Regions from separate parts of the Ornithinibacillus liuyingii genome, predicted to be linked through region 1. Evidence: riboswitches for the same ligand, from Rfam matches in the RefSeq annotation. Region 1 holds a riboswitch; each other region holds the start of a gene.
The links. Region 1 has a riboswitch for S-adenosylmethionine ahead of ACSKT4_RS03595 (LLM class flavin-dependent oxidoreductase). Riboswitches for the same ligand answer to the same signal wherever they lie in the genome.
Positions count from the first base shown of each region.

Region 1 (3,140 bases):
AATCTAACTCTTCCAATCGCTTGAATAAATGCTCTGTCCATTCACTATTCTCATGTATCACATAAATTTTACTCATCATAAAAACCCCCTGCTTCTAATTTGTTAATGCGGAGCGTAATTCTTCTACCTTAGGCATTACCTGTTGTGAGAATCGCTCTAATTCCTCTAGCTGTGGGGAGCATTGTAACAATAGTAAGTCTACCCCTACCTGCTCAAAGGCGATGATTTGTTTCGCGATTTGCTCCGGTGTGCCGATCAGATTTGGACGAATTCCTCGATTGGATACGGAATAATCCTGTAGTTGAATCTGCTGTTCCAGCTCTGATTTCGATGTAAAGTCTTTAAATCCTGCATATCCACTTAGGTCGTTTACGGTTGTGATTCGTTTTAATTCTTCCTGTGCTTCTTCCTCTGTATCACGACAAATGACGTAGGCTGCCATCCCAATTGTGCGGAAAGGCTCTCGTCCTGCTTCTTGTCTACGCTGTTTCATATCAGCAATCTTGGCTTGTGCTTCCTCCACCGTATGTCCATGGATGACATACGCATCACAAAGCGATGAAATGACCTGTTTCCCTTTCTCACTTTCGCCACCCGCATATAAAATTGGGTTTGGCCGTTGGACTGGCTTAGGGGAAAGCTTGGTGTTCTCTATTTGATAAAACTGGCCCTGATAGGAGAAGGTTTCCTCCGTCCATAATCCTTTCAGAATCTCAATAAACTCTGCTGTTCGGTCATATCGTTCATCATGTGCGGTAAAATCACCACCATATTGCTTCGCCTCCTCGGCCCACCAGCCAGAAACAACATTTAAGGTAAAGCGTCCATTACTAATATGGTCGATGTTTGCCGCCATTTTTGCTGTAACAGCTGGATTATGAAACACGGGACGAACCGCTGTCATGATCTCGATTTTTTCTGTTACGGCTGCTAAAGCTGCTGCAGTAGACCATGCCTCTAAGGAATCCTTGTCTGTGCCTTTAATATCATTCAAGTAAAGCTCCGCAATTAAGGTAGTATCATAGCCCCATTTTTCTGCTGATTGAATTACTTTCTTTGCATAGTCAAACGTTGGTGGCATCTTTTCATCCTCGACATTACGTAACCACCCGCCAAAAATCGGTAACCAAAATCCGTACTTCATAAAACTTCCTCCTCATCCACTTGTGTTCTATCTGTAAAACATAAAAAAATCTCCTTCCCTAGATAGGAAAAGAGATAACTACTAAAAATAAGTTTGCACTCTCCTATCTTCCAAGCAATTGCTTGATGGAATTGGCACAGTATTCTTATGAAAGAACCTGTTGCCGAGGCTTCAAAGGGCCATGTCCCTCCACCTCTCTTGATAAGATCAAAAATTATTTGATTATTTCCTCTATCATAAAGTAACCCTTTCCACCTTGTCAATCATTAATTCCTACTTGACTGATAGGAATTGTTCGAATAGAATATAACAATAATTGCACACCACTACTTCTTATCAAGAGAAGTCGAGGGAACAGGCCCGATGACGCTTCAGCAACCTCTGATATATCATGTCAGAAAGGTGCTAATTCCGACGAGATTATTCTTGAGAGATAAGAGATTACATACAACAATGTAAAATCCCTTTATTCTCACCAGAAGAATAAGGGATTTTTCTGCTGATAGGAAGTAAATGCTAGGAAAAAACACAATCGCAAAAAGGACCGAATGTCCATTTTTCAAATGAATCGATGCAAGGAAATAGGAAAGGTTGAGTAGGAATGAGTGAGATCGTTATATTTTCTGGTAGTACTGCTACATTATCTGGCTCTGAGCAGGTATTACGTTATTTCGGGAGCCTATTACATGATAGACAATTTTCAGTAACCCATATTTCGGTAAGAGATGTACCATATCAAGATCTTTTTGACATGAATATAAACAGTCCAAAAATAAAACAAATGACAGCATTAATCGAAAATGCCCACGGTATCCTGATTGGGTCACCGGTTTATAAGGGAGCTTATTCCGGGGTGTTAAAAGCATTCATTGATCTTCTGCCACAGGATGTGTTGAAGCATAAGCCAGTCCTTCCGATTATGACTGGTGGGAGTCCTTCCCATCTTTTAGCCCTCGAATATACACTGAAGCCACTATTAGCCACATTAAAGGCGCATAATTTAAAAGGCCTCTACCTATTGGATCAAACAATCAATAAACAGAGGGAAATACCAATAGTAGATGAGGAAACCATACAGCGAGCAAGAAAACAGCTTGATTATTTCTGTAAATTAGTAGTTCACAGGCAGACAACGCCCATTTAGATGATTCAGCAGAATTTTAGCTAAAGATACTAATTTACATACACTAGGGAGAGTTACATCATGAAAAATATAATCGTCATCATCGGATCCTTTATTGTTGCATTTGCCTTTAATTTCTTTCTGGTCCCTTTTGGTATCTTAAGTAGTGGCGTTAGTGGTATAGCTATTTTAATTGGACTCATTACGCCACTTGATATCGGAATTCTGACCTTTATCTTTAATTTACCGTTACTCTTATTGGGCTATGTTAAATTAGGGAAGAGGATTACCGTGAATACGCTGATTTGTGTCGTGTCCCTATCTTTCTTTTTATATATTTTACCAGTAGTTGCGATAACGGATGATATTTTGCTTTCAACCATCTTTGGAGGAATTATTGGTGGAATTGGAGTCGGTATCATACTGAAATATTCCGGAACCTCTGGTGGGTTGGACATTATCGCGATTATTATTTCCCGTAATAGTAATATTAGTGTAGGGCTACTCCTTACCGGAATGAATGGTGTCATTGTCCTGCTATCTGGTGCTATCTTCAGCTGGGACATTGCATTATATACCCTTTTATCTATTTATTTGACGGGGAAAGTTATCGATGCGATTCACACAAGTCATATCAAACTGACCATGCAGATTGTGACATCAAAAGGAGATCAAATTAGAAAAGAATTACTGCAATCCGTTTATCGTGGGATTACGATTACGGAGGGATTCGGTGGTTATACAGAAGAAAAGAAACAAATTCTAATGATGGTCGTGACCCGTTATGAGACCGTGAAAATTAAAGAAATCGTTCGTCAACACGATGACAAAGCGTTTATTAACATCTTTCAAACCGTTGAAATTGATGGTGAA
Region 1 covers NZ_JBPWOS010000002.1:136,397-139,536, reverse strand. Annotated here, with positions in the region: gene ACSKT4_RS03600 (ATP-grasp domain-containing protein) at 1-76, opposite strand, end outside; gene ACSKT4_RS03595 (LLM class flavin-dependent oxidoreductase) at 95-1,144, opposite strand; SAM riboswitch class I at 1,245-1,352, opposite strand; SAM riboswitch class I at 1,475-1,584, shown strand; gene ssuE (NADPH-dependent FMN reductase) at 1,746-2,288, shown strand; gene ACSKT4_RS03585 (YitT family protein) at 2,349-3,140, shown strand, end outside.

Region 2 (3,140 bases), on a different contig from region 1:
AAAGTCACCAATGAATTGGAATATGAAAACAATAATAACAATTAATACGGTGCATACAAACACGACATCAAAGTCACGTCTAACAAAACCATGGTAATAGGCAAAGTCTCCTAGCCCCCCAGCACCGATAACACCAGCTACTGCTGTATACCCAATTAAGGCAATTGCAGTAACCGTTATTCCAGAAACAAGAGCAGGCATAGATTCTGGCAATAACACTTTAAAAATAATGGTTTTTGTTCTAGCTCCCATTGCCTGTGCTGCTTCAATAACGCCTCGATTTACCTCACGTAACCCAATTTCTACTAACCTTGCATAAAACGGAGCTGCACCCACTATTAACGCAGGAAGAGCCGCGTTTGGTCCCCTAATCGTGCCAATCAAGAAATTAGTAAATGGAATCAATAACAATATTAAGATAATAAAAGGAATGGCTCGAAATACGTTAACAATTGTTGCTACAATAAAATTCAACGCTTTGTTTTCCCATAGTCCACCTTTGGAGGTTAAATAAAGTAAAAGTCCTAATATTACTCCAAAAATAACAGTCCCTACTAAGGCTAAAAGGGTCATATAGAACGTTTCGCCGGTTGCCACTAGTAATTTCTCTATTACTACATTAGGAAATAATTCATTAGGCATGGGTTAAAACCTCCACTTCTACAGTGGTTTTTTCCGTAATAAATTGGATTGTATTGTTTATTTCACGGTCACTTCCGTTAATTTGTACTACTAGGGTCCCATAAGCACCAAGTTTAGTTTGAGTAATTTTTCCTTGAAGAATATTTACTTCAATTTCAAATTCCTTAGATAACTGACTGATTAATGCTTGGTTTGCAGAATCGCCGACGAAATGTAAACGAACAACCCTTCCACTTGTATAAACATCTAATAATTGACTCAAATCACCATCTGAGTCACCCATCACTTGTTCGACAAATTTCTTAGTAACGGGCTGCTTCGGTTTTAGGAACACATCTAACACATCACCCTGCTCCACAATCTTTCCTTTTTCCATCACAGCAACTCGGTTACAAATTTTCTTGATAACATGCATTTCATGGGTAATTAATATAATGGTAAGTCCTAATCTTCCATTAATATCTACCAAAAGGTCTAATATGGAATCTGTTGTTTCTGGATCTAATGCAGAGGTTGCTTCATCACACAATAACACCTTAGGATTATTCGCAAGTGCTCTTGCAATACCAACTCGCTGCTTCTGCCCACCACTTAATTGAGAAGGATACGCATTCTCTCTTCCAGCAAGTCCCACAAGCTCAATTAGTTCCTTTACTCGATCTTCTCTCTCTTTTGCAGGAACTCCAGCAATCTCTAATGGAAATGCAATATTTTCACGAACTGTACGTGACCATAGAAGATTAAAATGCTGAAAAATCATACCAATATCCTGTCTAGCAATTCTTAGTTCATTCTTCTTCATTGCCGTTATATTTTTGCCTTGAATGGTTACCTGACCAGAAGTAGGGTCTTCGAGACGATTTAGCAAACGAATAAATGTACTTTTTCCCGCACCACTATAGCCAATCACACCAAATATATCACCATCTTCAATGGTTAAACTTAAGTGATCCACTGCTTTGATTTCTTTCTGATCAAAGCGAAATACTTTAGTCAGATCTTTAATAGATATCATTCCATATCCCTCCTCTTTCTATGATGTACTAATTTCGGAAATGCATAAATACAATCGTATTTATATCACGTAATGGTAAGAATTGATTTTGCCCTTCCCAAATAAAAAACGCCTTTCTGTAAGAGAACAGAAAGACGTAATAGTAACTATTAAATCCTAACGTTCCCTCATCTTTCAAAGCCAATTGCTTTGTAGGACTTGGCACCTTTTTCAAACACGAAAGTTTGAAGGTTGCCGCGGTATCATAGGGCCTTTCCCTCCACCGCTCTGGATAAGAGATTTACATTATTCAATTTTTCAACAGAATTTACTATATCATCAGTATATAGACGTGTCAATAAAAAAATGCAATACAATTTATTTTTTATCTCGAAATAATTCTGGTTGATATTCTAAAAGGTAACGATATATATTCCCAGTGGATTGAAATGCATAGATTTTTTCTTTAATATCATGACCCTTTTTTATGACAAGACAAGGAACACTTTCGATTTTATTGTCTTGCATGAAATCAGGATACAAAGAGGCATTCATTTCATAAAATATGTTCTCCTGATGCACCGCTTCTATCTTATCTAACATTGTCCTGGCTATGTGGCAAGTACCACAAAAAGGGGTATATATATACAGTAAATATTCTTGTTGTTCAAGAACTTCTTTGGAAATCTCGTTCAATTTATCACCTACTTGAAAGCTAGACTAAATAATGGGGATTAACAGCAATTTGCTTACCAAGTAGAAGCATTGCTAAAATTCGTTCTGGGGTAGCAGCTACTTCTCGATACTCACTACTAACATAAATATGCTCTGCATGTGGTAACTCAAGGGAAAGTTGTTTCCGAAGCTTCATCCCAGATTTGTCTTCATCAACAAAGATATAAACATCCTTTTCATCCAACTGATAGGTTTCTAGCATTTCATCAAAACGTTCTATATCAAACGTTCCATTCGTACAAATAATTGTAATCTGGTCATTAATAACTTTCTCAAGTTGCCTTTTATCCGTTAAACCCTCAACAATTATAACACGTTCAGTTTGATGTGAAATCATGGTAGATCCCCCTCATATGATTAGAGCGTAAGGCGTCCAAACACAAACAGGTGAACATATTCTCAATAGGGACTGACGCCTAGAGCTGGATATTTTTGAAATGAAAACTGACTCTTTTCCGTAAAGCTTGGAAAAAAGTCAGTTCTTAGATGTTTAACATATTATTCTTGTTCGATTAGTTCTTTATATGCCTCAGGCGAAAGTAGATTTTCTAGTTCAGATTCATCACTAGGCTCGATGACAATCATCCATGCACCTTCATATGGAGCTTCGTTTACAAGCTCAGGGCTATCCTCTAAATCTGTATTTACTTCGACAATTTTCCCACTAATAGGCGCATATAATTCAGACACTGTCTTTACAGACTCAACGCTACCAAAAGGCTCATCAACTTGTATCTCATCTCCAACCTCTGGAAGCTCAACAAATACG
Region 2 covers NZ_JBPWOS010000012.1:55,179-58,318, reverse strand. Annotated here, with positions in the region: gene ACSKT4_RS15790 (methionine ABC transporter permease) at 1-642, opposite strand, end outside; gene ACSKT4_RS15785 (methionine ABC transporter ATP-binding protein) at 635-1,657, opposite strand; SAM riboswitch class I at 1,822-1,935, opposite strand; gene ACSKT4_RS15780 (thioredoxin family protein) at 2,015-2,332, opposite strand; gene ACSKT4_RS15775 (toprim domain-containing protein) at 2,352-2,708, opposite strand; gene gcvH (glycine cleavage system protein GcvH) at 2,870-3,140, opposite strand, start outside.
Region 2: another riboswitch for S-adenosylmethionine. It lies ahead of ACSKT4_RS15785 (methionine ABC transporter ATP-binding protein); the one in region 1 lies ahead of ACSKT4_RS03595 (LLM class flavin-dependent oxidoreductase).

Region 3 (3,140 bases), on a different contig from region 1:
AGATCATTCTCTTCATTAAATTGGGATAAAAATGCAATATGCTGGAATGAATTGAGATCAATATCACCGTTTGCTAACGCTTGATTCGGCAATGTGTAGTCAGAGAACTCCACTAATTCAATTTCAATACCTTCTGCTTTCGCCTTCTCTTTTAGAATTGGCCATACCTCGCCATCTGTTCCTGTTACACCAATTTTAACTACTACTTCATCTCCATTACCTGAAGTAGTATCACTTCCACAAGCAACTAATGTACTCACTGCAATTAATACGATTAACATACTAAACCATTTTTTCATCATTCCATCTCCTTTTGTATTTTTACTATGAAGTAATCTATCGTCTCATAATCTTTCTTGATACTGTATTTCCAATCCACTGTGCGATTTGTACTAGAATAATCAGTATAATAACGGTCACTAGCATGACACTGCCATCAAATCGTTGGTATCCATAGGTCATTGCTACATGACCTAAACCGCCTCCGCCAACAGTTCCTGCCATTGCTGAGAAGTCGATCAAACTTACGGTTACAAAGGTTAACCCTAAAATAAGTGGTCCTAACGCCTCTGGGATTAGTACGGTGAAAATAATTCGTAAAGGACTTGCTCCCATTGCCTTCGCTGCTTCAATTACTCCGGAGTCAATACTCACTAAGTTGTTCTCTACTACCCTTGCAATTCCAAATGCTGAAGCAATCGTCATTGGGAAAATTGCTGCCCATGTCCCAATCGTTGTCCCAACTACTGCTCTAGTTAATGGACTAATTGCCACTAAGAAGATGATGAACGGAATAGGGCGAATAATATTAATCAAGACATTCAGTAAATTAAACATAATCTTATTTTCCAAAATATTACCAGTTCTTGTTACAAATAAAAGTAAACCTATCGTTATACCCAGAATGGAACCTAAAATAAGTGTCATAATAACCATTAAAACTGTTTCCCCAGTAGCCTCCAGTATTCGCGGCCAAAATGTACTCCAATCAACCTTCATTTACATTCACCTCCTCTACTGTTACATCTTGCTGAAGTGCTAAAAGAACAGAAGATATATTTTCTTCCTGTCCCTCAAACGAGACAAGCAAGTTTCCGTATAATTTCTCCTGAAGCTCTCGGACAGAGCCGTATACAATATTGACATCCACATCAAATTTTCTAGTTACTCGAGATAAGACTGGATCACTGGCAACCTCGCCCTTAAAGATAACGCGATATAAATGTTTTCCACCTTTTCTTCTCCATTCCCTTAATAATGAAGTTGATGGTCTGTCTTGCTGTACGGATTGGATGAAGCGCTGTGTCGTAAGATGCTGTGGATTGGTAAATACATTAAAGACTGAATCCGTTTCAATCACTTCACCATTCTCCATCACCGCAACTTTGTCACAAATCTCCTGTATAACATGCATTTCATGGGTAATCAGCAAAATCGTAATCCCTAATTCTTTATTTACTTTTTTGAGAAGACGAAGAATTTCACTTGTTGTATCTGGATCTAGGGCAGATGTTGCCTCGTCACAAATTAATATATCTGGAGAGGTAGCTAGTGCTCTCGCAATCCCGACTCGTTGCTTCTGCCCACCAGATAACTGCTCTGGATAATCTTTTGCCTTATCGGTAAGACCAACAAAGCTAAGTAGCTCGCTAACTCTTTTATCGATTTCTTTTTTAGACCAACCAGCAAGCTTCAGTGGATATGCCACATTTCCTGCTACTGTTCTAGAAGCGAATAGGTTAAAGTTTTGAAAAATCATGCCAATTCTACTTCGAAGCTTTCTGACATCCTTTTGGGAGAGCGATCCGATATTGATGCCTTGCACTTCAATTTCACCATTTGTCGGCGTCTCCAATAAATTCACTAGTCGTAACAAGGTACTCTTCCCTGCACCACTAAAGCCAATAATTCCGAATATCTCTCCCTGTTGAATTGAAAGAGATACATTTTTAACGGCATTTACTTCACGATTGCCAATTTTAAAGGTTTTTGATATATTCCGAAATTCAATCATATACTCACGCCACTCCTTTATTCATTCACAACGAAAAAGACCTTCCTCTTTTCTTATCCATAGAAAAAAGGAAGGTCTCAAAATATAAACTGAAACGACTTCCTTCTCATCTTTCAAATGTACGTACATTTGCAGGAAGTGGCACAGTGTTAATTTACATTAACCCGCTGCCGAGACTTCATAGGGCCTGATCCCTCGGTCTCTCTGGATAAGAAGAAAATTCAATATTTATGTAGTTGTAAGTTATGATAAATACTATAGTACCTAATGAATTAGATGTCAATCTTTTTTTTAAAATAATTCATAGAATCTCTCGTCCCTGTCCTACCATGTAAACGTGGCAGCACTATTCGGGTCCATTGTGTAAGTGAAAGACTCGGTTTGGTAATTGACTTGAAATGTTTCAGAATGATCACTTGTATTGGCTACGATTAGAACCATTGAATCATCAGGATTTCGAAACCCCACTGTTTCTAGTTTACCTTGATAATGCGTAGTACTTACTCGGACTGCACCGGGGTTTACAAATTTACTAGCATGACCAAGGGCATAATATTCGACGTTTTTTGACACCTCATTTGCCTCTTTATTTACTGTCACAACACCGCGACAATCACTACATCCCCCATTCGTTGGTCCGCCATTAGGATCAAGTGCAATATTCCATAGTAGTACTGCCTCTGCCCAATTCCGAGGTCCACCAATAATGAGATTCGACATATACCAATTTAGGTTATCGCCAAAATCTGCGCTCCAATCACCACCACTACACTCTGTCAAATAGATATGCTTGTCCGGATATGCTTCATGCACCTTCGACATACTTTCAGGGTCCCCCTCATAGCAATGAAACGCGATGCCACTCGTGTATGCATTAGCCTCTTCATCATGAAGAACCTTGTTCGAATAATCAAAAGCATTCTCCCAGTTATGATCGTACGCCAAAATTTTGGTGTTAATATCGTGTTGTGAAAATGTAGGGTGTAAATATTGCTTAATAAACATCGCTTGCTCCTCAGCATTCATACTCATAGTGGGGTAGGATTCTGAGGTATGCTCTGGTTCATTTTGAATCGTAATAGCATCAATTGGAATCTGGTTGTTTTCATAGGCTTGAATGTATTTT
Region 3 covers NZ_JBPWOS010000010.1:133,789-136,928, forward strand. Annotated here, with positions in the region: gene ACSKT4_RS14550 (MetQ/NlpA family ABC transporter substrate-binding protein) at 1-299, opposite strand, end outside; gene ACSKT4_RS14555 (methionine ABC transporter permease) at 337-999, opposite strand; gene ACSKT4_RS14560 (methionine ABC transporter ATP-binding protein) at 989-2,014, opposite strand; SAM riboswitch class I at 2,118-2,229, opposite strand; gene ACSKT4_RS14565 (glycoside hydrolase family 30 protein) at 2,339-3,140, opposite strand, start outside.
Region 3: another riboswitch for S-adenosylmethionine. It lies ahead of ACSKT4_RS14560 (methionine ABC transporter ATP-binding protein); the one in region 1 lies ahead of ACSKT4_RS03595 (LLM class flavin-dependent oxidoreductase).

Region 4 (3,140 bases), 110 kb from region 1:
CATAGCAGTAAACACGAAATGATAGGATTGATGCTTCGTAACAAATATCATCGAAAAGTAGATGACTGCAGTTAATAATAAATTAAAGCTATACATCCATGCTTGATCATAGAACATGAGCATGAGTAAGGTAGATAGGATGAGATTTGCTTGTATAAATGGAATGAATTCCATGATAAAAGGCTTTAATCGCTTCTTCTCCTTTAGCAACCGATATCCGACTATTAAAGTGGCATTATATAACATGATTCCTAGATAAAAAACATCTACCGGTACGTTTAGCGCTGCCAGCAAAAGACCGGCGAACACACTGATTGCTATATACGAAAACCAGACAAAAAGACGGGATGATCGCTTCAAAGCAAAGTAAGCATATATGGGGAGAATGAATAAGGTGCCGATTGCCCCAAATAAAAATTTCCCCTCTCCATAAAAGGAGAAATAACTTCCAAATAGCTCAAAGTAGCCTACGGATACAACGATAATTGGTAAAAACAAGCTACCTAACACAAGAAATGCAAATGCTGTTTTCGTTATACGGAGAATACGACTAGTTAAGCCTGCCAATCCATAAAACAAAATAGCAACCGTTGAGATTAGTCCTGTTTTAGCCCAAGCACCAAGTGTATCCCATGTACTCGTTGCAAGAACTAATCCCCCTAAAAGTAATAGGATCACACCGAGATTCAAGCCCCAGGTAATATTGCGATCCCTCACCTGTTTATCTGATAACGTCTTCTTCTCCTTCCTAATCGGCTTCGTTTGAACAGCTTCTTTTTTCGGCGCTAAGCTTGTAGGTTGAGGTGTGATGGTGACTGCTGGTTCTTTCTTTGACTGTTCCTGCTTTACCGTTTCCTGCCTGATTTGGTTCACTCGTGATATATTTTGATAATATTTAGAATGTGCATGAACAATTTTGGCTGCGACATTCATATTGATGTATCGCGCCTTCACTAATTGATGAAGTTCCTCGCGAACGATTTCTCTCTTTTCATCCGGACTAAGTTGTGTCATAGAACACCCACCTTTTGATTTCGATATACTCATCATACCAATAACAACAAATGGAATCATTATAATTTTTTAATATATAGAAAATTATAGCTTGACATGCTCTTTGGAGCGATGTAGAGTGAATAGTAACAATTAAATGACCGATTCTTATCCAGAGAGGTGGAGGGACTGGCCCTTTGAAGCCTCGGCAGCGGACTCATTTTGAGTACTGTGCCAATTCCAGTAGCATTTGCTAGAAGATAAGAAGAGCACCTAACCTAAATTTGTTTAGCCTCTTCTTATTTATAAGAAGAGGTTTTTTGATTGTTTACTAAATAAATGAGGTGAGGAAATGACAAACGAAATCCGGAACAACACAAATGAAGTTTTAAGAGCTATTGAACAATTAAAAGAAAAAGAGTGGGTGGACCTAACTCATGCCTTTGGTCCCGATTCACCACATTTCTCTGCATTTGAAGCAGCTGAATTTAAACCCTTATTTACCCATGATGATGGTTTCTTCGCGCAAAGCTTTACCTTCCCAGGGCAATATGGTACACACCTGGATGCACCAATCCATTTTTTACGGGACAGAAGATACCTAGAGGATTTAGACTTAAAAGAACTTGTGTTACCTCTTGTCGTCATTGATAAATCAAAGGAAGTTGCTACGGATAACGACTTTACGCTATCTACAAGTGACATTCTAGCATTTGAAGCTGAGCATGGTCTAATTGAGGCAGGAAGCTTTGTCGCGCTAAGAACCGATTGGAGTAAACGTTGGCCTGATCACGGCTTATTCGAAAATAAAGATGAAGATGGCAACGCCCATGCACCTGGTTGGGGACTAGATGCCCTGAAGTTCCTATTTGAAGAACGTCAAATCAAGGCTATCGGCCATGAAACTTTTGATACAGATTCTGCGGTAGATTACCGAAAAAATGGAGCACTAGTAGGCGAATATTACGTGCTGGACCAGGATACTTACCAAATAGAGCTGCTTACTAACCTAGATAAGGTACCTGCTAAGGGCGCCGTAATCTTTAATATCGTTCCAAAAGCAAAAGGAGCATCCGGATTCCCCGTACGGTCTTTTGCGTTATTACCATAGAAAGTAACTAACAGCTTTGTTAAAAGAAATAAAACTAGATGTAAATCCCACTATAAACGAAAAGAAAGAAGGAATTAATATGACTACTAAAACATTTCAAGCGCCATTTCGAGCTGACCATGTAGGGAGCTTACTACGCCCGGAAAATCTATTAAAAGCAAGAGAGAACTATAAGAATGGTAATATTTCCAAAGCAGAATTAAGAGAAGTAGAAAACAAGGAGCTACAGCGTATCGTGGATAAACAAATTGAAGTCGGGCTTGAGCTAGTAACCGATGGAGAATTTCGTCGCTCATGGTGGCATATTGATTTTCTTGAAAATCTAAATGGATTTGAAGGCTATGTGCCGGAAAGAGGAATTCCGTTTCAAGGCGTGGAAACAGAACCATATGATGTTCGCAATATCGGCAAAATCTCCTTTAATGAGGATCATCCATTCCTTGAAGACTTTAAATTATTTAATGAACTAGTAGCTGGTCGTGCCGTTGCAAAGCAAACGATTCCAAGTCCTAACCAATTATTCCATCGTGGTATACGAAACACGGCGGTTTATCCTACTGTCGAGGAATATACGAAGGATGTTATCCAAGCCTACCGGGATGCGTTAAAGGCCTTTTACGATATCGGTGTCCGGTATATACAATTAGATGATGTTTACATTGCTGGTCTGAATGCAGATAGTCTAGTAGCATATGAGCCTGAACTCTCGCGCGAAGAATTAATTGAGCTATCCCTTCATGTCGTCAACAGTGTATTAGAGGATAAACCAGATGATTTATATGTCACCACCCATCTCTGTCGGGGAAACTATGAATCTAGGTGGGCATTTGAAGGTAGCTATGCACAGATTGCCCCAACATTATTCGCAAAAGAAAAGGTGAATGGATTTTTCCTAGAGTATGATGATGAACGTTCTGGTGATTTCAAGCCATTAGATTACATCCCTGAAGGTGGCGCATGTGTTGTATTAGGTCTTGTTACTTCAAAGTTTGGTGAATTAGAAGATAGAGAAGAGATAAAACGTCGTATTCAAGAA
Region 4 covers NZ_JBPWOS010000002.1:241,690-244,829, reverse strand. Annotated here, with positions in the region: gene ACSKT4_RS04105 (hypothetical protein) at 1-1,014, opposite strand, end outside; SAM riboswitch class I at 1,159-1,260, shown strand; gene ACSKT4_RS04100 (cyclase family protein) at 1,346-2,104, shown strand; gene ACSKT4_RS04095 (5-methyltetrahydropteroyltriglutamate--homocysteine S-methyltransferase) at 2,184-3,140, shown strand, end outside.
Region 4: another riboswitch for S-adenosylmethionine. It lies ahead of ACSKT4_RS04100 (cyclase family protein); the one in region 1 lies ahead of ACSKT4_RS03595 (LLM class flavin-dependent oxidoreductase).